Linked DNA regions of Candidatus Nitrosotalea okcheonensis. The protein of the gene in region 5 binds, or shares a complex with, the protein of the main gene of each other region. Links are inferred from orthologs where the notes say so. Each region holds a gene or a part of one and is shown on either strand. Other genes may lie near its edges. The genes, in order: BQ3481_RS11030, BQ3481_RS10750, rplJ, BQ3481_RS03205 and BQ3481_RS07990.

Region 1 (4,682 bases), 550 kb from region 5 along the record:
AAGACATACCAATATCTTAGAGGAAGAAAATATGCCCCGAAAAATTATGATGAGTATGCAAGTCTATGGCGTGAAACCTTGAAAACAGACAGCGGAGCAAGATTTGATAAATCCTTTACACTCAGTGCAGAAAACATTGCTCCCCAAGTAAGTTGGGGTACAAATCCTGCAATGACAACTGATGTTACTGGCGTTGTCCCATTCCCAGAAGAATATGGAAAAGGAAATTCTGAGGAGAAAAAGGGTGCAGAAAAAGCTCTCCAATACATGAATCTAAAGGCTGGTATGGCAATTACTGATATTGCAATTGACAGGGTATTCATTGGTTCATGCACAAATTCAAGATTAGAAGACTTGATGGAAGCTGCAAAAGTTGTAAAAGGGAAAAAGGTTTCATCACGAGTACGGGCAATGGTGGTACCAGGGTCTCAACTTGTAAAGAAAAATGCAGAAGAGATTGGCCTTGATAAAATATTCAAAGATGCTGGATTTGAATGGCGAGAATCTGGCTGCAGCATGTGTCTTGGCATGAATCCTGACATTCTGGCATCAGGAGAAAGATGTGCAAGTACCTCCAATAGAAACTTTGAGGGACGACAAGGTACTGGGGGAAGGACACATCTTGTCAGTCCAGTGATGGCAGCAGCAGCTGCAATACATGGACATTTTGTAGATGTAAGGGAATTGGATTTGAATTAGAATGCAACCATTTCAAAAAATAAAAAGCATTGCTACACCACTTGATAAGGTAAATGTTGACACTGATCAGATAGTGCCAAAACAATTTCTAAAACTAATTCAAAGAACTGGATTTGGTCAATACTTGTTTTACGACTGGAGGTTTGAAAAGGGCACCCCGAGAAAAGATTTTGTCTTAAATGATCCTGCATACAAAAACTCCAAGATCCTGCTTGCAAGAGATAACTTTGGTTGTGGTTCTAGCCGAGAGCACGCAGTATGGGCCCTTGATGACTATGGTTTTAAGGTGATAATCTCTACATCGTTTGCTGATATTTTTTACAATAACTGTTTCAAAAATGGGATTCTCCCAATACGGGTCTCTGATGAGACACTACAAAAATTATTCTCTACAAAATCTGAAATTGAAGTAGATTTGGAGGGCCAATCCATATTGGTAAACAATGTGCCAATCTTGTTTCACATAGAACCATACCGAAAAAAAATCCTACTTGAGGGCTTGGATGATATTGCAATGACATTGCTACATGAAGATAAGATTATGATCTATGAAAGATCTCACAAAATCTAGCCGAGTTTCTTTATTATTGAATTAACCAATTCTTTGTTTCTTTCAACACGTGTAGGTGAATCAATGTCTAACCACTGAATTTTTCCTATGTCATACGCCGCAATTTTTCCTCTCTTGGATAATGGTTGTAAAATATCATAAGAAAGATTCAGATCTTTTTTTTGTTGGCTTTTGGTCTTTATTGTGTTAATTATTCTGGAATTTATTATGTATATTCCGAGACACTCTGCCATCTGTAATTCAATTATAGGTTTTTCCTTGAATTCATGAATTATCCCGTTCTTGACTATTGCGAATCCTGTCTCTTCCTTTCTATATCTTCTCACAGCTATTGTAGCATGTGTCTTGGAATCCTTGTGAAATTGATACATCTTGCTTATGTCGACTGGGCACAAGTTATCAACAAACCATAAGAGAAATTCTTTGCTTTCACCAAGGGCCGATCTCAAGTGAACAAGATCTCCTCCTGTTCCACTCTGTGAATCTTGTATGAATTTTATAGTTTTTTTAAACGAGATGTGATTTTCAAAGTATTTCTCTATCTGTTTTCCAATACCTGTAAAATTACCTAGTATGATTATCTCATCAATTATGTCAAACTTGGAAAGGTACTTGGCAATGTGATAGACCAGTGGCCTTCCATTGACTGGAATCATTGCTTTTGGAATATAATCTGTGAATGGCCGTCCGCGTGTTCCGCGGCCTCCTGCCAAAATCACAGCTTTCAAATCTATCTATATGATTTCTGTTTTCTTCTTCGTGCACCAGGACCTCCAAATTTCTTTGGTTCCTTTCTTCTGTCATCTCCGCTTAACAGGTGCTTGTCAAATTCACTCAATCGTTTTCTAAGGTCTTCTCTTACTGTTCTTGTGAGTGGATGATCTTTTGGTTCCTTTCTGGATTTTGTCCAGCCTGTCATTGCTCTTGAAATTGCAATTGCACTAGCGTAAGATTGTCCTACAAAACCTCCACCTTTGACCTTTACCGAAAGATCAATCTTGTTTCTGAGATCTCCTGCAACCTCCAAGGGGCCTAGCATGATTTCTCGTGCTACTTCTTGTTGAACCATTTCTACTGGAATGTTGTTAATTCTCACACGACCTACACCCTTTGTGATATATGCATGTGCACGTGCGGTCTTTCTAGATGCATAATAGCTTTCTAATTTTACCATTATTCGTGCCACCCGACCATTTTTCCTAGTTCTCCCAGAGTTGTATAATATGGAGAAGGCCTTCTAATTTTAGCGTCATCAAACTGCGTTGTTTTCTTTGATCTTAATTCATTTGGTACGCCAAGATAAGCTCTTAATCTTTTCAAAGCTGTTTTACCAGACGGCTTGTTCTTTGGTAGCATTCCTCGTACCATTCTACTTATCATGGTATCCGGTCTTCTGGGGTGAAATGGACCAAATTTAGGATTATTGATACTTGCAATTTCCAAAAATTTTCTATATTCCTCGATAATTGTTTTTCTGTCTCCTGAAATCATGATGTTTTCGGAATTGACAATTGATACTCTGTTTCCTTTTATGAGTAGTTTTGCAACATGGGAACAAAGTCTGCCTGCAATCATGTTTGTTCCATCAACTATGATTGTCTGTGATACTGCTGTATTCTTTTCTGATGATTTTACTTCAGTAACTTGTTTAGCCAATTATTTTTACTCCTTTTCCAGTTGGGTGATCCTTGATAATCTGAGATATATCTGATATTTTTCCGCCTGATTGGGTTATTTTTTTTGCACCGCTAGTTGATATTGAAAATGAGCATAATGTTATTTTGTGTGAGAGGTTGCCAGTTCCTAGTATCTTGCCTGGTACTATGACAACATCATTGTCTGATACAAATTTGTCCAGTTGGCCTAAATTCATTGTTCTTTTTGCTCTGGTTGGTTTTAACGCCAGATCTGCTAACCTTTCCCATATGGGTGCATTGTTCTTCTTTGAAGCTACACGCAAGGTCTTCACCATTTGAATAACAATCTGGTTAGTCATGTGTAATAATGCCCACTTTTACCCAAATATAATATATGCTTCAATCAAGTGTGGCTACATTCTTTTGGAATTCGCCTAGTCTTTTTTCAAGTTCTTCAATGGATGCACGTAGGACTTCTTTTGGAGTCAAACTACCTGTAGTTTCTATGGTCAAAATATGTTCGTCGGGATTATTTGTAGATGTAAGGGCTGAAACTGTAGCGGAATTCCACTTGGCATGATCGCTACCTCTGCCTAACCTTGCATATGCTTCCACTTTTAATTTCTGACTTGGAGCTAGTGCAACAATTGGAATGTTCGGGCTGACTGGCTTGACAACTTCGTCTTCTGAACTAATCTCTGCTGAGGTAATAGTACGGGTTGTATCTGAATTACCAGAATCTAGCATGAGCAATACTCTGCATCGACTACAGCCAAGTTCACTGTGGCAATCACATGCTGCTGGTTCCACAAATCTTTCAAGATCTGTTCTAAGCGGCATCATTGCAAGCCTGTGGGCTACTCCCTCATCTGGCAGGACTGATGAATTCTCGATAATTATGACATCGTCAACAGAGAATGTGGGAATCCCTGCAAGGCAAATTCGTCTAAGCGCATTAGCATATTGAACAGGTATGCCCTTTAGCTTAACAACCATATTGTTACCACTTTCCTGTACAATCTCTAAAGAAGTCAAATCTTACGAAAAAGGACTGAAATTCCAAATAAAAATCTAGCGAGTTTTTCTTTATAGATAAATACCAAGCATGATTACCTCAATTGTGGATACTAAAGTAACAATTGTCAGATTTTCAGTAGAGGGCGAAAAATTTGAGATATTGGTAAAACCAGATCCTGCCTTGGAGTTCAAGCTAGGCAAGAGAAAGGATATTTCAGGTATCATGATTTCCGATGAGATTTACTCTGATTCTAATAAAGGCACTAGAGCATCTACCGAGAAATTAATGAAGGCATTCAAAACTACTGATGCAACTGTGGTTGCAACCATAATGCTTCAGAAAGGGGATCTGAATCTTACTACGGATCAGCGAAGAAAAATGGTCTCTGAAAAACGTAAACAGATAGTGGATTTTATCTCTAAAACATATGTAGATCCAAGATCACATCTGCCACATCCGCCCCTTAGAATAGAACAATCTATGGATGATGCAAGGGTATCAATTGATCCCTTCAAAAATACCGATGAGCAGATCAAAGAAATAATTGAACAGATTCGTTCTATAATTCCATTAAAATCTGAAAACATGCTCCTTGAAATTTTGGTGCCAGCACAATTTGCTGCTCAATCTTATTCTGTCTTAAAGTCATTTGGAACTTTAAAAAAAGAAGAATGGCAAGCAAACGGTTCACTTAAAGTAATACTAGATATACCGGCGGCGGCAAGGGCAAATGTAATGGATAGGTTAGGTTCTGTAA
Region 2 (4,558 bases), 500 kb from region 5 along the record:
GCGAAGATATCATCCAAATCTCTTACGCTGACCCATTTACGGACAAGATTTGGATGTGGTGGGTGAGTAGAATCATGACCGAAATGTTTGGGATCAGTCATTAGCATTCTTATGAAATGATGTTTGTGTAAACCAGATTGACCAAGTCCACCCTTATGGCCACTTGCTCTGTGTTGACCTATTTGTCCCCAGCCACAGTGTCTACTTCCTCTATATTTTCTTGTTTTTCTAGTTCTTGTTGGCATTTTACATCATTAACCTCACTTGTGCTAAGAGTTCTTTATGACTACCAAGAATTCCTCCCTCTCCATACATCTTCTTGGTGTTTCGTTTGAAACCATGTTTGGGAGGCGATAAAGCAAACCATGGCTTGAGTGGCTTTAGTTTAGATAATGTAACAGAACCTTCAGCAAGTGATTTTGCAAGTTCGTCGGTATTTTTGAATCCTAATTGAGCCATATCTGCCTCGGTAATTTTTTGATATCCACCTTTGCGTGCCTTCTTCTCCAACAATTCTTTTGTGGTGGACACATCAATTTCCTGCCACGATACATAATGTTTAATCTTGTCAAGCATTCCTTTTGTATTATCTTTCTCGGGAATTATTGTAGCTCTGAATCTTTTGTCCAAGTTTAGGAGATCCATTGTTGTAGTAGCCCAATAAGGAACATTTACGGTTCCCTTCATTCTAACTATTAAGAAAGCTTTACCCATATCTTCATTCAACCCTGACTAAATGTTTGTCTCAAACAATCCAAAACAGCTCGTGATGTAGAGGTCATGGTGTTTGTTGACCCCGTACTTTTTGTCCATGCGTCCTTTAAACCGGCTAATTTTAGAAGATTTCTAATATTTCCACCTGCTACAAGACCAAGGCCTCTTGGACCTGGTATAACTTCCACTGTCACACTTCCACCCCTTCCTCTAATTTTAAATGGAACTGAATGAGGTTGTTCACATCTGCATTCCCAACTTCCACAACCAAGTTTTACTGGACTTACATTAAGATAAGCTTGATTTGTTGCTTTTTCAATTGCGATTCTCATTTGCTTTGATTTTCCTTGTCCTATTCCTAACCAGCCATTTTCATCGCCTGCTGCAACAAGTGCCTTGAATCTAGTATACTCACCATTGGTTGTTTGTTTTTGAACAATTCCAACATCTATTACTTCAGTTTTAATTCCCGGCAATAATTTTTTAATAATTCCAGCCTCTTGAATTCTATAACCATTTTCATAAATTTCTTTCATGGATGTAATTTTCTCAGTTGCCACTAGTGTTCCCAATTTTGTTCTTGGAGTCCACACTTGTTCTGGCTCTCTTCTTGGCGGTCTTGTTCTCTGTTCTGTTCTACTCATTTGGATTTAACCTCACTATCTATTGCAGATTTTACTTTATCGATTTCATTTGCAACTTTAAGATGCTTACCACTAATCCTTTCATCAGATGGAAAAGTTTCTGCGTCTGCCGGTACTTCTAGACCTGCATCTATTATTCCTTTCAATGCTGCCGCAATTCTTTGAGTATATTTTCTAGTACCAGTATAAAGTACAGCGTTCTTGGTTCCGCTCGCAAGTGCTTTCTTACCTGCCAAGTAACCAGTCAGATATGCTGCAGGTATACTCTTTCTAGATCCCTTCCAACCTTTATTTAGAAGCGATCTGGAATGAGCTGATGAAAGAACCTTATCACCTGCCATTTCAGGTTTATGAATTTGTACAAGTGTATTTTCGTTAGATATCTGAACTGTGATAAAGTCTCGTCTACCCATAAGAAGATGCCTTCTTTTCTTATAGTTGGTCTTCTCGTCCCGAGATCTACGTAATATTTGTGAATATGCCATCTGCTAAACCTATTTACAAAAAATTTTGGTGAAGCTCTTATAAACGTTAGACTCTGAGCAAAGAAGCCATCAATGCCTTTTGCGCATGAAGTCTATTTTCTGCTTCATCCCATACTACAGATTGTGTGCCATCTATTACTTCACCTGTAACCTCTTGACCTCGTTTTGCAGGAAGACAATGCAAGAAAATTGCATCATGATTTGCTTTTTTCATCAAATTAGAGTTTACTTGAAAACGAGGTAGAAAATCCTTTGTCCTATCCGTTGCCTGGTGATGAATTGAAACAAATGTGTCAGTTACCACAACATCGGCATTTTTTACTGCCAATACTGGATCGCTAAGTAATTGAATATTGATGAATTTTTTTGATTCTTTTATTACCTCGCGATTTGGCTCGTATCCTTTAGGAGTTGCAATGTTAATGTCTACTGATGCTTTTGCGCACCCATAAATCATAGAATTGCACACATTATTTCCATCTCCTATCCATGCAATTTTTAATCCATCAAGCTTTTTCTTTTTCTCTTTGATCGTCATAAGATCTGCCAATATTTGACAGGGATGAAAAGAATCTGAGAGCCCATTTATTACAGGAATGGTTGAGTTTTTTGCCAACATTTCTAATTCATCATGAGAATACACCCTAGCCATAATTACATCAACATATCTTGATAGAGTCTTGGCCGTATCTTCTATTGTTTCACCTCTTTTTAGCTGTAAATCATCAGCAGACAAACTGAGAGCATGTCCGCCCAATTGAAACATTCCAGTTTCAAAGCTTACTCGTGTACGAGTTGAAGGCTTTTGAAAAATCATGGCAAGTGTTTTATTTTTTAGAAGCGGTTTAGAAATTCCCTTTTTTAGATCTTGTTTTAGTTTTATGGCATCATTTATTATTCCAAGTAATTCATTTTTATTCAACTCGTTTAATGTGAGTAGATCTTTTGTTTTTACTTTCATTTCTTCATCCATCCAAACAACGAACGTTTCTTTATAGGCTTCTCATCTTTTGACTCTTCAATTGTTTCTTTTTCAGTTTCTAATTCAGATTCAGGTTCTGATTTTGGTTCATCTGTCTGTTTAGTTTTTGGTCGTCCTGTAGAAATCCATTTTTGAATATCAGATGCAAGTTTTCTTGCCTGGTTATCATTTTCTGGAGGCGGTACATCAAATAGAGCAGAATATGTTTCTATATCATTTGTGGATATTCCAGTAAACGGATCTTCTGACATTTCTTGTTCAGAAAATGGTTTTAGTTCAACCTTAGGTTCTGGTTTTAGTTCAACCTTAGGTTCTGGTTTTAGTTCAACCTTAGGTTCTGGTACTTTTTTCTTAACACCCTCAACAACCTCCTCTGGACCAAAGAGTGTTTCTAAAAACACATCTTTATCAAAAGGTTTCAGATCCTTGTATTCTTGTCCAACACCTAAGTAAAGAATTGGACTAGATGTTACTTTTACTATTGATATTGCAGCCCCACCACGTGCATCTGCATCACTTTTTGTAAGTATTGCCCCATCAAATGTAGTATAATTATAAAACTCTCTTGCTTGGCTCACAGTATCATTTCCAGCTAATGCATCTCCAACAAATAGTTTAAGATCAGGATTTACTACCTTGTTAATTTTAGATATTTGATCCATTAAATTTTTGCTAGTTTGCATTCTACCAGCTGTATCAATAAGTATACAGTCTATTTTGTGCGATTTAGCATAAAGAACTGCATCTCGTGCAACTGCAGCTGGATCAGAGCCATAGTTTTGAGCAATAACTTTGATGTTGAGCCGTTTCCCATGTTCACTTATTTGTTCTATTGCACCTGCTCTATAGGTATCAGCTGCTGCAATTACAACCGAATATTTGTTTTCACGTAGAAAATTTGCAATTTTTGCTATTGTTGTAGTTTTTCCCGTACCATTTATTCCCATAAATGATATGATGTAAGATTCGCCTTTTTCCTTCTTTGTTTGAATATTAGAGAGAATATCTACCTTGCCGGCGTTATCAAACATATTTGATATACTTTTTCTTAATTCCTGTTTTACAACTTCATCTACTGTGTCCTTGCTAACTGTAGAACCAATCAGTTGTTTTTTCAAATCACCTTTTAGTGCGTCAATAACTTCTGTTGCAACATCAGATTCTAAAAGCGCAATTTCAAGTTCAAATAAAACTTCGTCAATGTCTTTTTCCTTTAGCTCTTTTTCTCCAAAACTTTTTGCGGCTATAGAAAATGCATTTCTTAATTTTTCAAACATGTTATACTGCCTTACTGCGTTGAACTATGATTAGATTGTATAAGTCTGTTCATTTCATGTTGTCCCTGTTCAAGCTTCATAGAGACTTCATGTCGCTGTGACGCTAATTGTTGCAACACCATCTCTAGTTCCTTAATTCTAGATTCCATATAGTTTATTGCTAAATTTTTATCTTGTTCCACAGAAGCTCCAGCACCTATATTTACAATCATTTTTTGTTCAGGATTTATTTTTGCTTTAACATAAACTCCCAAACCAATTGGTACGAGTGTTTCACAATCAACATTACCGACCATCCCCTTCATTGATTCGACCGCATTTGTTGCCTCCTGTAAAAGTCTCATTACTGTTTCCTCACGTTGTACCAAATCATTCAGATATGATTCAAGAGCCTGCATCTGTTGCAACAAAGACTGAGCCTGTTCTTCACTCATCTGCAAAAAATTCACTTGTTGA
Region 3 (4,592 bases), 490 kb from region 5 along the record:
CAATCAGTGGGTTGGCAGGAAATTCAAAGACAACTTTGGAACCCATTACTCTTTGAAAGTCCACAATGGATGCAATTGTAAAATAAAGATCATCCCGCCATCTGCAAACTACTGGATATCTCCCAACTGATTTGTGATTATTTTGTACAAAAAACGATTCTACTTCCTTCCATGCTTGCGTATAATCAAATCTCTTGTTTGTAGGAGGGTCTCCAATAAACGAATAACTGTTTTCTATATGATCAGGACACATGCTAATATTGTCATCCAAAGTCCAGAAAAACCTGCGACACTTGATACATGATTTCCTCCTAAATCCTTCATTTTCAAATAATGCGACCTTGTAGTATCTGTCTGGATCAGTAGAAAACTTTGAAAGGATCTGGTCCTTGTCCATTTCACAATTTTTCCTTCTGACTGATATTAAGCATTCTGAAGCAACACATTAAATATGATTTACTAGGAAAGTTTCTCATGTTTACAAAAAAAGGTTGGAAGGAAGGAGACCATGTATTTGCATCACAGCCAAATGGCGAACATAGGGATATTGTTATAGGAATTGTAACTGGAGTAGAGAATTCCAACATTGGAGTTAATGGTATGATAATAAATCCTGTAGGGCTGAAGAATAAAGTATCTCAAGGAAAAGCTGGACCTCAATCGTTAGAACTTTTGAAGAATCCCGATCCAAAAGAATGCATATTTGCTTTGATCTACAGGGTAGAACACAATAATTTTACTGGAGTTTTTGATATCACCACTGATCATGTTGAAAAAATACACAAAAACATTCACAATATTATTTCTGGCTGGGTTAGAGAATCTATACCTGAATTGATTAACAACGTACTCTCTCTGCCAGATGGTGTAGAAAAGGAGCAAGCAAAGCGAATCTTAAAACAAAGAATGGATACACTTTATGACAAGGACTTGAAGAAATACATGTATTCTATTTGTCGAGGTCTTAAAATCTTAAACTAGAGAAATCATTTTAGATTTATTTTTTACATGCCTCCATAGTTTTATATTATGCCTCTTGCAAAATTTGTTTACAATGGAATACGTATACGCTGCGTTGCTTTTGCACAAACAAAAGAAGGAAATCAACGAAGCAAATATTGCTAATGTTGTCAAGGCTTCAGGTGCTGAAGTTAATGAGGCACAAGTAAAGGCACTTGTTGCTGCACTCGCAGATGTAAACATTGAGGAAGCAATAAAGGCTGCCCCAGTAGCAGTTGCTGCACCTGCAGCACCATCAGGTGGAGGCGCATCGGAAGCAAAGAAAGAGGCTGATCTGCCATCTGCAAAGACAGAAGAACAGGCAATGGAAGGTCTTTCTGCACTATTTGGTTAAAACTGTAAATCTATTCCCTTTTTTGTAATCTCTTAAACGTTATTTACTATAGTTCTGGTTACTTTGTTATTTGACTGAACTATCATCTCCAATTCAAACTATTGTGTTGATATTGGATTTGTTTGGAACGATGGCTTTTGCAGTTACTGGGGCATTCAAGGCAATTGAACACAAAGCAGACATTGTAGGAATTATAATTCTTGCAACTATCACTGGTGTAGCTGGAGGTACTATGAGGGACATAATACTTGGACATTTTCCACCCCATTCTATATCTGATCCAAATTATGTGATAATTACTACTGTTACTGGCATTGTCATATTCTTTCTTTATCCTAGAATGCAAAAACACTGGAATTTGTTTTTAAAATTCGATGCTCTCGGATTGGGTGTCTTTACTGCCATCGGGGCAACTCTGGCATATCAATTGTTTGGGATGAATTTTCTAGCGATGGCCATGGCTGGAATGATAACTGCAGTAGGTGGGGGAATCTTGAGGGATATGTTTGTAAATGAAGTACCTATGGTTTTTGTCAAAGAACTGTATGCATCAGCAAGTTTTCTAGGCGTTGTTGTTTTTTACATTCTTCTAATAGTCCAACTTCAAATAGAAGTGGCAACAGTCGGCTCAATACTAGTTACAACAATACTGCGATTGGTTGCCATGAAATACAACTGGAATCTGCCCAAAGTACGCTAAAATATTATCTTGCTAATTTATTGAGGACTGTAACCCTTTAGTTTGCCTGATAATGATTTTGCCTGTCCATGTGCTCTTTGTATTGTTGCATCCTTGGTATCATCAGTAAGGAAGCCTGCTTCTATCGCAAGTGATCTTGCCTGTTGAGCAGCCTTTGCAAGTATCATGTTGACGTTTTCTTTAGTTACGTATCCTATCGCTATGGATAGTGATAATGCTTCTTGGTGTGCCTTGGCAAATGCAGCCCTGTATTGTTCTACATCTACTGTCAATTCTTCTTGATTGTAAATTACCTTGTCTTCCAAAGCCGAGTTTAGTACTATGCCTGCCTCTACCGCCTTGACATCTAGTTTGCTCAGCAGGGTAGCTAATTTTCCGGATATGGTATCGCCTTTCTTTGCTGCTATAGAGTCTTTTGTTATCCAAACAGTTCCTTGATCAATCTTGGTTGATACTCCCGCTTCTTTAAAATCAGTAAGAATTGGTCCTGGGGTAATTCCAGTGTTGCCAGCTTTGATGACTACATCTATGCTTGCCTTGTCTCCTCCTCTTGCTGCCATCATTATTTTATTTTTACCAAGTAAAATGTTCAGTTTGATTGGGCTCATGTTTGTAAACATCAATACACATTGTCCCACTAGATTTGCCGCAAGTTTTTCAATTCCAGGAATCTTTAGTGTAGAAAGTGATTTCTGTGCAACCTTGTCTTTGATACTTACAATTTCTACTTCACCTTTGAATTTTTTTCTTAACGGCAATAATTGCGAAGATCTTACCTTTTCCATCCTTACAAGTGCTATGACTTTGTACTTGCTTGGTAGTTCTTGTAACTGTTGATACATCTGAGCTTTCTTTTGAGGATATTTTGTTCTATTCTGGTGCATGTTACTTCGTTCCTGGTTGGATTGGTTTGATGATCTTTCCCATGCTGGTCTTGATCATTATTTTCTTGATGTTCTTATCACCACTAGGTAATTTCTTTTCGATTGTACCAATTACTGCGTTAGCATTTGCAACTAGATCTTCATCAGACATTGTCTCATCGCCTATCTTGCATGCCAAAGAAAGAGAATTTTTCAGTCTAACTCTTATTGAAGATCTAAATCTTTCCAATATCGACTCTATTGGAGCATTGAACGGAAGTGGTGTTGGCATCTTTCCTCTAGGACCCATGAATTGACCCAGAGTCTTACCAACGTTTGCCATTACTGAAGTGTCTGCAAGGAAAAAGTCATAACCATTGATTAGTTTACGAGACTCTCTTTTGTTTGATCCCATCTGTGATACTTGTGTACTGTCTACTACCAAGTCTGCATTGGCACTCTTTGCTTTTACACCAAGATCTCCTGACGCAATAACGCATATTGAAGATGACTGGTTCATTTTTTTTGGTAACTGAACTGTCTCATTTATCGCAAATCCTTTCTTTACATCAATATCTCTGAAAACCATGATTAGCTCTACTGCCTGCTTGAATTTTCTCTCCTTTGTGCTCTTTTTGGCATCGGTTATCATTTGAGCTATCTGGGACTCGGTAATCATTACGAAAGCATTCTGATTTGCCTATTTAAAATCCTTTAGCGACAAAATCCCTCGAGAATTACACGACTAGGAAAATTTCTTATGGTGATGCTAGCCTTGAAATAAGAATACTTTTGGAAAAGTAACTTACATTTATTAAATAGTAATAAAAACAAGTCGCAAAGTTGCACAAATTCGATGAATTAGATATGAAAATAATTACCGAGCTTAGCAGAGATGGTAACACGTCAGTTCCAAATCTTTCAAAAAAACTCGGTGTCAACACGTCAGTTCTCTATAGCAGAGTAAAACGACTTGTCAAGAAAAAACTAATCAAGAAATTCACAATTGTAGTTGACGAGTCTCTGATAGGCATTGGAGTGAGGGCAACTATGGGTATTAACCGGGATCCAAAGTTGAAAGATCAGATTCACAAGGCATTGTTGAAAACTCCTGAAATAGTTGTAATATCTGAAGTAACTGGAAGATTTGATATATTGTTGACTCTGAGAGCGCGGAACCTTGAGGAATTACATACTGTGGCTATAGAAAAGATAGGAAAAATTGACGGAATACAAAATACGGAAACTTTTGTTGAGTTACAGAAGACCGATAAAGATCCAATCTATTCCATGACTGGATAATTACTTGAATTTGTCGTCCCATTTGCCCGATTCTAGATCGGCTGTTGCTTCTTTTGGATTCTTGCCGCTTATCTTGATTCCTAGTGCAAGACATGTTCCGATTATTTCTTTTGATGCTGATTTTATATTAAGTGCATATGACGAATCTATTTTCAATTTGGCAACCTTGACAACTGCATCTGGTGAAATATCTCCTACCCATGTAGCACCAGAAGTTCCTGATCCTTTCTGAATACCAGCTTCTTTTAAAATTAGGGCTGCTGCCGATGGAATTCCAACCTCTACAGTCCATTTCTTTGTTCCTTTGTCGACATTAACTGTGACAGGTACCTTCATTCCTTCAAAATCTTTAGTCTTCTCATTTATGGCAGTG
Region 4 (4,519 bases), 810 kb from region 5 along the record:
TTGCATTCTTGAAAGATCTCATGGGAAAAGAAGTCAAAGTAGATCAAGTTTTTCAAAAAGGGGTTGAAGTTGATATTGCAGCAATTACAAAAGGAAAAGGTATCGAAGGTCCAATTGCAAGATGGGGTGTCAAAAAGAAACAACACAAATCAAGAAAAAGTGTCAGAGCTCTTGGTACATTAGGTCCAATCAGTCCTGCCACAATCATGTACTCTGTTCCAAGAGCAGGTCAACGAGGATTTCATCAAAGAACTCAGTACAATAGTAGAATCATGATAGTAAGCAATACTCAAAACGATGAACTAAAAATCAATCCTCCTGGTGGTTACAAACATTTTGGTTTGGTGCAAGGTGATTATGTTGTAATACGCGGTTCGATCCCGGGAACTTATCGCAGACTTGTAAAACTTCGTGCGCCGGTAAGACCAAAATTGACAAAGGTCACACAACCAAAGATCTTGGAGATTATGATATGAAAGTTCCAGTCTTTACAACAACCGGTTCAAAAGATGGCGAAGTTGAATTGCCACATGTATTTTCAACTCCGGTTAGAAATGAGCTAATTCACAAAGCATATGTCCACTTGGAATCTCACTCTTTTCAAAGACAGGGCAGATATCCAAATGCTGGTATGGATGTAGTTGCAGAATCTAACAGTCCTCCAACAGGTCATCACCAAGCAAGAGTTGCAAGAATGGCTGGCGGTGGAGGTGGAAGACAAGGTCAGGCTGGTGGAGTTGCAATGACACGTAAAGGAAGGCAAGCACACCCGCCAACATCTGAGCGAGTTATACATAAAATGCTAAACAAGAAAGAAAACCGTCTTGCTCTTTGTTCTGCATTGGCAGCAACAGCATCTGCAGCATTGATAAAACTTCGAGGCCACAAAGTAGACAAGATTGAATCATTTCCAGTAGTCATATCTGATCAAATTGAATCAGTAGTAAAATCGAAAGAACTAGTCAAAGTTTTAGATGCCCTAAATTTGTCACAAGATGTGGACAGGCTGAAAAGCAGACTAAAGGGCCGTTCCGGAAAACCACTGCTCAGAGGCAGGAAAACCAAGGTGGGCAAGAGTGTATTGCTTGTAGTAAAAGATTCCAAGAATCTTTCAAAGGCATCAAGCTCACTTTTGGGAGTAGATGTAGTAAACGTAAAGAATCTTAGTGTACTTGACTTGGCCCCTGGTGCACAACCTATACGATTGACAGTATTTTCAAAGGGTGCAATTGATGAGATTTCTAAAATAAAGTCTCCTCATCTTGAAATCATGGTGATCAACAAATGAACGTTGAAGAAGCAAATCACATAATACTCAAACCGTATATTACTGAAAAGACATTCGCACTAGTTGAAAATGAAAGCAGAATCTGTTTCTTGGTAAGAGAAGAGGCAACCAAACCAAAAATAATTGAAGCGATTAAACTTCTATACAAAGAAGATCCAATCGGGTTGAACGTGTGCAGAACAGTATATGGTAAGAAAGCTTTTGTAAAATTCCAGACGATTGAAAAAGCAAGAGACTTGGCTACAAAGATAGGAATGCTATAATATGGTCAATCGTGAATCAACTAAAGTGATGGTGAAAATAAATGGTTAAAGAATACAAGTATAGAGGTCTTGCACTTGAAGAGATTCAAGGTCTTTCATTAGAAAAACTCTTTGAGCTTTTACCATCTAGAGCACGACGATCACTTACAAGGGGTATTACAGATGGCAAACGAAAACTCCTGGAAGAGGTAAAGTCTGTCAAAGCAGGTAAATCTAACACACAAATCAAGACACATCTAAGAGATGTAATCATTCTACCATATTTTGTCGGTCTTACAATTCATGTTTATTCAGGAAAGGAGTTCTTGCCAGTCACAATTAGACAAGAAATGGTAGGACACTACCTTGGAGAATTTGTACGAACCAATAAACGAGTCATACATGGTGCACCTGGTGTAGGGGCATCCAGGTCAAGCTTGTACGTACCATTGAAGTGATACATATGCATTTTAGCTACGCTTTCCAAAATTATGATAAAACAAGACACGTTCGTGCCGCATTGCGAGAAAAAACAATCTCACACAAACATGCAAGAGAAATTGCACACAAGATAAAGGGGATGTCGATTGAATCTGCACGAAGTTACTTACAATCTGTTACCAATTTGGAACGCGCTGTGCCATTTAAGAGATATCATAATGAAATAGGTCACAAGTCAGATACTGGCGTCATGTCTGGGAGATATCCTGAAAAAGCAGCAGGAGAATTCATCAGACTGCTTGATAACTTGGAATCAAATGCAGAATATCGTGGAATGGATCTTGACAGGTTAAAAATAATTAATGCTACAGTGCACAAGGGGAGAAAACTTGAACGATTCACTCCTCGTGCAATGGGACGTGCATCACCAAAAGTGGATATTCTTACTCATGTTGAGCTGGTAGCTCAGGAACTATAAACATGTCTTCAGTGAAAAATGTAATCAATGATAGTTACAAACTGATGCTCTTGAAAGATTATCTAAGAGAGGCAATCAAAGAAGCTGGTTTTTCAGGAGTTGATATTCAAAAAACTCCAACAGGAACTAGAGTTGGATTGCATGTAACAAGGCCTGGTATAGTAATAGGAAGAAAAGGAAGTGGGATACGAGATCTCACAAAAGTTTTAGAAACAGACTTTGGCCTCAAAAACCCGCAGATATCTGTCATCGAAATAACAAAACCAGAGCTTGAACCTAGTGTGATGTGCAACAGAATGTCTCAACACCTTGCAAGAGGAACTGCATTTAGACGTGCAGTCATGTGGACAATGCAAACAATAATGGAAGCAGGAGCGATGGGTGTACAAATAACAACTTCTGGTAAACTAAGGGGCGATCGTTCTAGTTTTGAAAAACACAGTAAGGGTGTGCTTCCACGAGCCGGACACCAAGCAACAGTCATAGTTTCAGAAGATATAGTTCATGTACCAACAAAAATGGGTCTTATTGGAGTTAGAATACGCATTGCAAGAAAAGAGAGATTCATACCAGAATTTGAACTAAAGGCAATCCAGAAAGATACAAAACAAAAAGTTGAGGAACTTCCACAGGAAATTGAAATTGTTGAAGAGACACAAATTGATCCAACCAAACCACGTACTGAAAGTGAAGTAATTGAACTTGAAGAGAAATTGATAGAAAAAGTGGAAACATTTGAAGAAGTAGAGGAGGAACTCAAGTAATGGCCCGAATAAAGATGAAAACAGTTCGAGAGTTCAACGAGACTGATCTTAAAGATAGATTGGAACAATTGCGTTTAGAATTAACCAAACTAAAGATTGAAGCATCTAAAGGAACATTGAGAAAAGATAGCGGAAAGGTAAAACCTCTTCGAAGAGACATCGCAAGAGTATTAACTAGACTAAATGAGATGAAATCTAAATGATTACGGCAGAGAATATCACACGTCATGAATTAATCGGACTTGAAACTTCTATTGTAAAATCTAACAATTCCCAAATAGTGGGGTTACACGGAAAGATAATTGACGAAACAAAATCCATGTTTGCAATTGAAACTGCAACAGGGGTAAAGACAATACCTAAGCAAAATTCGATCTGGCAATTCAACCTTGATGAAATGTCTACTTTTGTAGATGGGAACACAATTGCAAAAAGATCTTTTGAAAGGATGGGAGTAAAGGCATGACTAGAAACATAGGACTTCAAGTCAAAGCACCAAAATCAGAATGTCATGATGATCTTTGCCCTTTCCACGGAACTTTGAGTATTAGAGGTAAGCTAGTTCAAGGCAAAGTGGTAAGTGCTCGAGCACCAAAAACAATTGTTGTACAGCAAGAGTTTCCAAGACTTGATATTAAATACAAGAGATATGCACGTAGTCAAAGCAAATTGCATGCACACAGACCACAATGTATGGATGTAAAAGAAGGAGATGTTGTTCTTACTGCTGAATGCAGACCACTTTCAAAGAGTGTTTCTTTTGTTGTAGTTGAGGTAGTATCATAATGGCAGCAACAAAGAGTCGTGCAGTTTCAGCAAAAGGCGTTCAAGAATTCCGACCATATGTTACAAGAGCTCTTCCACTTGGAGCGCAAGTGGTATGTGCTGATAACACTGGTGCAAAGATCTTAGAAATTGTAATGGTTCAAAAAACAAAGACTAGAGTTGCTCGTTATCCATCGGCGGCTGTTGGAGACTTTTGTAATGTTGTAGTAAAGAAAGGTCCTGGTGAACTAAGGGGACAAATATTTGGTGCTGTTATTGTTAGACAAAAATATGCTGTACGGAGATTAAGCGGGGTGCGAGTAACATTTGAAGACAATGCAGCAGTACTTGTAACGCCTGAAGGTGAAATAAAAGGCACCGAAATCAAGGGACCAGTAGCAGTAGAAGCAGCTGAAAAATATCCCAGAATAGCAAACCTGGCATCGATGGTGGTATGATATGAAGCCAACAAAGATACGCAAAAGAATGTTGTATACTGCATCACAACATCTACTTAGCAAACAACTTGGCTCTCACTTGT
Region 5 (4,650 bases):
CAAGTATCTTCTATTTTTAACGTCTACAACACCTGTGTATAAGATTCTGATCTCAGGTAATGCAAGAAACGGTAAGAAAAGAGGTATTAGATGAGGATTTTTAAATTTGCACCCAGTCTCGATTAGTTTAGAATCTATACTAGCGTATTCATCTAATGTTTTTTCAAAAGATAATGAGGAGATCAGGCCTGCAAGAGGTAATGAGAATTTACTTAAGATGTTACCATTTTTAGCGACAAGCATACCACCTTGCATTTTAGTCAGAGTATTTGCAACAAAGGCCATGTCTTTTTCATTCGAGCCTACAATTATCATATCATTTTCATGAAAGCTCTGTGTGCATCCAAATGCACCTACATCAGCACCAAAATTTCTTAAAAATGCTACAGATTTTTTTCCAGTACCATATGTTCTATCAATGGCAGCTACCTTCCACACATCTTTATCGTATGATGTCACTACATTACCGTCTATTACCTGAAGCTCTTCCTGATCCATTTTTGTTATTATTTCAGTATCAAGCTTGATAATCAATGCTTGAGCTATGTTCTCCTTGCACGGTATAACAAAGTCTTTTTCTCCAAACTTTATTCCTGTCTTCACAGTTTTTCTCATCCAGTCGGGGATTATGGTCCTAGGTGTGTCTACTACAAGGCTGTTGTTATCTACCATCAGTTTTCCTCCTACAAAGACCTTGTTTGGTTTGATCTTTTCCAGATCGTCAAAGACTAGAATATCAGCTAACTTGCCTGGTGCTATTGCACCAAGATCCTTGCTCATGCCGTAATACTCAAAGGAATTTCTTGATGCAATAGTTATGGCATCTATTGGATCCATGCCAATAGAGATAGATTTTCTTATACAATGATCAATCATTCCGTAATCTACAATATCTTTTGGGTTAACCCCGTCGGTACAGAACATAAGTCTATCAAGATACGTTTTATGAGACAATGTACTAGGCAGGATTTTATCTAGGTCTCGTCTGATAGAACCTTCTCTCATCATGACCCACATTCCAAGTCTGAGTCGTTCTAGGACTTGATCATAATCAATTGGTTCATGACATGAGAAAATTCCAGAAGCGATGTACGCATTTAGTTTTTTATCACTCGCACCAGCCGTATGACCATTTATGATGCCATTAGTTTCTAAAACATTGGATATACTTTTCATAGTATTAGGATCTCGTGTTGTGACTTTGGTCCAAGAAAATACCTCGCCCAATCCAACCACGTTTTCAATATCCAATCCCTTGAGCTCTTCTTTTTTGGTCAATGTTCTTGCGTGGCTGAATTTTCTATCAACAGGCAGCCCTCCAGGAATTACATGATAGACCCGGATTGGAAGACGCTGTGTCATTTTAACAAATTCCTTGAATCCCCTGTAACCACAGACACTTACAATGTCAATCGGATCTGCAAACAAAGCAGTAGTACCTGATAGAAGTGATTTTTTTGCAAGTTCTGATGGAAGAACATATTGATCTATGTGTACATGGGAATCTACAAATCCTGGTGTGATGTATCTATCCTGTAGATCAATGACACCAGTTTTTTCTCCAACTGTATGAGATGCATCTTTTCCTACATATGCAATTCTATCTTTTTTGATTGCCACATGAATTTGAGGTATAATTTCCCTTGAGAATACATTAACCAGCCTACAGTTTTTTAAGACAACATCTGCCTTGCTTTTGCCCATTGCAACCGAATTGAGCGATGAAATCATGGAGGCAAGTGAGCTGGCCTTCATAGAGATGATTTAATCTATGATCTATTAAAGCGATGTTTAAATTACGGTCAACGTAGCTCATTTTTTATGAACATGCCGAAGGAGATCAATAGGTATTGCCCCAAGTGTAAGAAACATACGTTACACAAGGTCTCCATATACAAGGCGGGAAAGAGAAGAGGTTCTGCTATCGGTGAAAGAAGACATGCCGAAGACAAGAAAGGTTATGGCGGTCAGAAATTTCCAAAGTTAGCAAAGCCAGCAAAGACTACTAAGAAGATTACACCTATCATGACATGTCCAGAATGTAAGAAGAAGTGGAATGTATCTGGAATAAGACTGAGAAAATTGGAGTTAGTTGCATAATGAAAAGAGCTCATATTTGGATACCAAAACCAGGAAGTAAATTCCAGAGAGTACAGTGTAAAGAATGTGGAGAAGAGAGTGTTGTTTATTCGCATGTTTCGTCAGTAGTTACGTGCAAGGCATGTGGTAATACTTTAGCAGAGCCAACTGGCTCCATCGCAAAAGTAAATGGAAAAGTTTTAGGTAGCACAGATTAAGTCATAATCTTTCTTTGTATTCAGGTTGGTAGCTATTCTTTTATCATCAAGAATAACGTAAGACTCCTTCACAGTTTGTATGTTGTTTATCTGTTTAGGATCTACTATAGAAATTCCAGTATAGACATATTCTTCACCACCATAATTAACAAAAAATTCTGCTTCCAATCCAAGAGATTGAAGAAAATTTTTTCGTATCAATATGCTTGTCCACGCATTTTCTTCATTTACTAGTTTTACAATTTTTTTAATTATCTCAGGATCTAAAAGAGGCATGTCTCCAGAAGTTACAAAAATTGGTTCATTGAACTTTAACAGAGATTCTCCTAGATCAGTGACATATCCATTTCCATTTGTTTCTAATGTATCAAAACCCAAACTAGAAACAAACTCACGAGTCCTTGGAGCATTATTACTTGTAGCACATACTATATTAGAGAATATTTCTGAATTTTCTAAAGCATTTAGAACATGTTCTATCAATGGTTTTTTATAAAGTAAAAGTAATTTTTCCTTAGAGGATTTCATTCGGGTACCCTTACCTCCACACATAACTAGTCCTATCATACAGATGCAAAAATCAGTAGTGATGCCAATCTTACTAACTCATTGCTTGCACCAAACACATCACCTGAAATTCCTCCAAAGCTTCTGTTTGCAATGACAAGCAATAGAAAAGATAATCCTACACAGGATATTACTACAAATACGCCTGTAACTCCTGCCAAAATTACAGCCGGTGTTATTGTCAATAGTACAGCTACAACAAGTTTTCGCGGATCCTTCATATATTGGGTAAATGGCGAACTGAGTCCTTGCCAAGCAGAAAGCCCACGATTTGCCTGTATTACCATTGATAGTTTAGCCATGAGTTCACTTAACAGTATTGCCTCAAACAATGCAAAACCCTTGATCATGGAGATAGCTAGTATCATACCTCCTGCATATAGAACAACTGTCATTACACCTGCAGAGCCAACTGCTGGGTCTCTCATTGCTTGAAGTTTTTTTTCTTTTGTTCCCTTTGCCATAATTCCATCTGCAAAATCACAGAGTGCATCAGTATGATGCATTCCGGTGATTATAGCAAGTGCTCCAGTTAAGATCAAGCCAGTAATCAATGGTTGTAGAAATAACGATAACCCATAACCTGATGCACCAATAATTAGGCCAATCAAAGCTCCCGCAACTGGAAAAAGATACATGTTTTTCGCTACAGTTTCTAGTTCGCTATTCTTAGAAGGGATAATGGTTAGAAATGATACTACTGATGATATTCCCTTAAACATTAAATCATCAACCCAAGATATGACAAAAGCAAAATCACAGGAACTGTAAAAAATAAAACGAACAATATTGTAGTTACCTTCATTATAGAAATCGTAGCTCTAAAATGTCTTTCAGTTATCTCAGAATTACCATCACCTAGTACATAATGTTCCATCTTTTCAAATTTTATTCCAAGTGCACCAGCCAGAGTAGCCATTGGATAACCAGCGTTTGGACTTTCAGTCTTTGGACCATCTCTTTTCATAATATGAATAGAGTGTTTCCAATCTTCCTTTAGTACAATACAGGAAAATACCATTACAAGACTTGTGAGTCTCGAGGGAAGAAAATTAAGTATTTTATCACAGTTCGCAGTAAACCAACCTATGTTTCTAAATATTTCCGTTTTGTATCCTATCATAGAGTCTGCAGTGTTTACAGTTCTATAGACAAACGCACCAATCAAACCAAAAATTGAAAAATAGAAGAGCGGACCAGTTATTCCGTCAACGATGTTTTCGCTAATGCTTTCTAGTGTTGCAGAAATTACATGCTGTTTATCCAAATTCTTGGTATCACGCTTTACTATCATCGAAAGTTGTACTCTAGCACCATCTAGGTCATTTTTCGATATAGAATTCATAATTTTTGAGGCATGTTCTTCCATTCCCTTTATTGCGATAGTAGTCTTTAGAAGAATTCCTACTAGGACAATGCTTGCACCCATGAATAAAATTTTATAAAGTATACTCAAATCGAGATTTTCTATATACTTTAACGAATATGATAATGAAGCAATTAAAATGGATACCATTGTTATCAACAAAACAAGAAGAAGAATTCCATTAATTTTGTCAGTTATTGGATTTTGTGATTTTATGTACGGTATAGACTTGCCAATCAATTTGCCCATCCAAACAGTTGGATGATATCGATTTGTTGGATCTCCAAAAATAAGATCAAGTGCAAGTGCAAACATAACTGCAATTATTGGTATTAGAATCAATTTAACATGCCTCGTATTTTTTTCATATCCAGATTTTTTTTCACAGTTAAAGCCAAATGATTAATTTCTTTGTCAAGT

Evidence for each region.
Region 1: BQ3481_RS07990 (region 5) and BQ3481_RS11030 share a complex: the UniProt entries of both Methanocaldococcus jannaschii proteins name them as parts of the 50S ribosomal subunit. The link is inferred for Candidatus Nitrosotalea okcheonensis from one-to-one orthologs.
Region 2: BQ3481_RS07990 (region 5) and BQ3481_RS10750 share a complex: the UniProt entries of both Methanocaldococcus jannaschii proteins name them as parts of the 50S ribosomal subunit. The link is inferred for Candidatus Nitrosotalea okcheonensis from one-to-one orthologs.
Region 3: BQ3481_RS07990 (region 5) and rplJ share a complex: the UniProt entries of both Methanocaldococcus jannaschii proteins name them as parts of the 50S ribosomal subunit. The link is inferred for Candidatus Nitrosotalea okcheonensis from one-to-one orthologs.
Region 4: BQ3481_RS07990 (region 5) and BQ3481_RS03205 share a complex: the UniProt entries of both Methanocaldococcus jannaschii proteins name them as parts of the 50S ribosomal subunit. The link is inferred for Candidatus Nitrosotalea okcheonensis from one-to-one orthologs.

What each region holds. Positions count from the first base shown.
Region 1 is NZ_LT841358.1:1,880,943-1,885,624, forward strand. Bases 1,186-4,170 are described here. They hold BQ3481_RS11030 (50S ribosomal protein L13), read right to left. Parts: upstream 2,927-4,170; coding sequence 2,444-2,926; downstream 1,186-2,443. Other genes in these bases: leuD (3-isopropylmalate dehydratase small subunit), read left to right, coding at 1,186-1,270; BQ3481_RS11020 (nucleotidyltransferase family protein), read right to left, coding at 1,267-1,989; rpsI (30S ribosomal protein S9), read right to left, coding at 2,001-2,444; BQ3481_RS11035 (50S ribosomal protein L18e), read right to left, coding at 2,919-3,266; BQ3481_RS11040 (DNA-directed RNA polymerase subunit D), read right to left, coding at 3,307-3,942. In the rest of the region: leuC (3-isopropylmalate dehydratase large subunit), read left to right, coding at 1-699; more of leuD, read left to right, coding at 701-1,185; more of BQ3481_RS11045, read left to right, coding at 4,171-4,682. UniProt on the Methanocaldococcus jannaschii protein: This protein is one of the early assembly proteins of the 50S ribosomal subunit, although it is not seen to bind rRNA by itself. It is important during the early stages of 50S assembly.
Region 2 is NZ_LT841358.1:1,831,889-1,836,446, reverse strand. What follows is about bases 100-2,960. They hold BQ3481_RS10750 (50S ribosomal protein L18), read right to left. Parts: upstream 1,844-2,960; coding sequence 1,355-1,843; downstream 100-1,354. Other genes in these bases: ftsY (signal recognition particle-docking protein FtsY), read right to left, coding at 2,801-2,960; argF (ornithine carbamoyltransferase), read right to left, coding at 1,890-2,804; BQ3481_RS10755 (30S ribosomal protein S5), read right to left, coding at 723-1,358; BQ3481_RS10760 (50S ribosomal protein L30), read right to left, coding at 247-714; BQ3481_RS10765 (uL15 family ribosomal protein), read right to left, coding at 100-245. Outside these bases: more of BQ3481_RS10765, read right to left, coding at 1-99; more of ftsY, read right to left, coding at 2,961-4,102; pfdA (prefoldin subunit alpha), read right to left, coding at 4,114-4,536. UniProt on the Methanocaldococcus jannaschii protein: This is one of the proteins that bind and probably mediate the attachment of the 5S RNA into the large ribosomal subunit, where it forms part of the central protuberance.
Region 3 is NZ_LT841358.1:1,818,475-1,823,066, forward strand. The notes cover bases 1,006-3,900. They hold rplJ (50S ribosomal protein L10), read right to left. Parts: upstream 2,939-3,900; coding sequence 2,072-2,938; downstream 1,006-2,071. Other genes in these bases: rpl12p (50S ribosomal protein P1), read left to right, coding at 1,055-1,354; BQ3481_RS10660 (trimeric intracellular cation channel family protein), read left to right, coding at 1,425-2,054; BQ3481_RS10670 (50S ribosomal protein L1), read right to left, coding at 2,940-3,596; BQ3481_RS10675 (Lrp/AsnC family transcriptional regulator), read left to right, coding at 3,785-3,900. Also shown: alaS (alanine--tRNA ligase), read right to left, coding at 1-397; BQ3481_RS10650 (hypothetical protein), read left to right, coding at 475-981; more of BQ3481_RS10675, read left to right, coding at 3,901-4,219; BQ3481_RS10680 (50S ribosomal protein L11), read right to left, coding at 4,220-4,592. UniProt on the Methanocaldococcus jannaschii protein: Forms part of the ribosomal stalk, playing a central role in the interaction of the ribosome with GTP-bound translation factors.
Region 4 is NZ_LT841358.1:526,139-530,657, reverse strand. Bases 900-3,721 are described here. They hold BQ3481_RS03205 (50S ribosomal protein L22), read left to right. Parts: upstream 900-1,993; coding sequence 1,994-2,449; downstream 2,450-3,721. Other genes in these bases: BQ3481_RS03185 (30S ribosomal protein S17), read left to right, coding at 3,676-3,721; BQ3481_RS03190 (ribonuclease P protein component 1), read left to right, coding at 3,413-3,679; rpmC (50S ribosomal protein L29), read left to right, coding at 3,213-3,416; BQ3481_RS03200 (30S ribosomal protein S3), read left to right, coding at 2,452-3,213; BQ3481_RS03210 (30S ribosomal protein S19), read left to right, coding at 1,593-1,988. Also shown: BQ3481_RS03225 (50S ribosomal protein L3), read left to right, coding at 1-476; more of rplD, read left to right, coding at 473-899; more of BQ3481_RS03185, read left to right, coding at 3,722-3,999; BQ3481_RS03180 (uL14 family ribosomal protein), read left to right, coding at 3,999-4,436; rplX (50S ribosomal protein L24), read left to right, coding at 4,438-4,519. UniProt on the Methanocaldococcus jannaschii protein: This protein binds specifically to 23S rRNA. It makes multiple contacts with different domains of the 23S rRNA in the assembled 50S subunit and ribosome.
Region 5 is NZ_LT841358.1:1,332,922-1,337,571, forward strand. What follows is about bases 508-3,460. They hold BQ3481_RS07990 (50S ribosomal protein L44e), read left to right. Parts: upstream 508-1,821; coding sequence 1,822-2,100; downstream 2,101-3,460. Other genes in these bases: BQ3481_RS07985 (adenine deaminase), read right to left, coding at 508-1,704; BQ3481_RS07995 (30S ribosomal protein S27e), read left to right, coding at 2,100-2,297; BQ3481_RS08000 (NTP transferase domain-containing protein), read right to left, coding at 2,280-2,864; cobS (adenosylcobinamide-GDP ribazoletransferase), read right to left, coding at 2,861-3,460. Outside these bases: more of BQ3481_RS07985, read right to left, coding at 1-507; more of cobS, read right to left, coding at 3,461-3,586; BQ3481_RS08010 (cobalamin biosynthesis protein), read right to left, coding at 3,586-4,572; BQ3481_RS08015 (cobyric acid synthase), read right to left, coding at 4,569-4,650. UniProt on the Methanocaldococcus jannaschii protein: Binds to the 23S rRNA.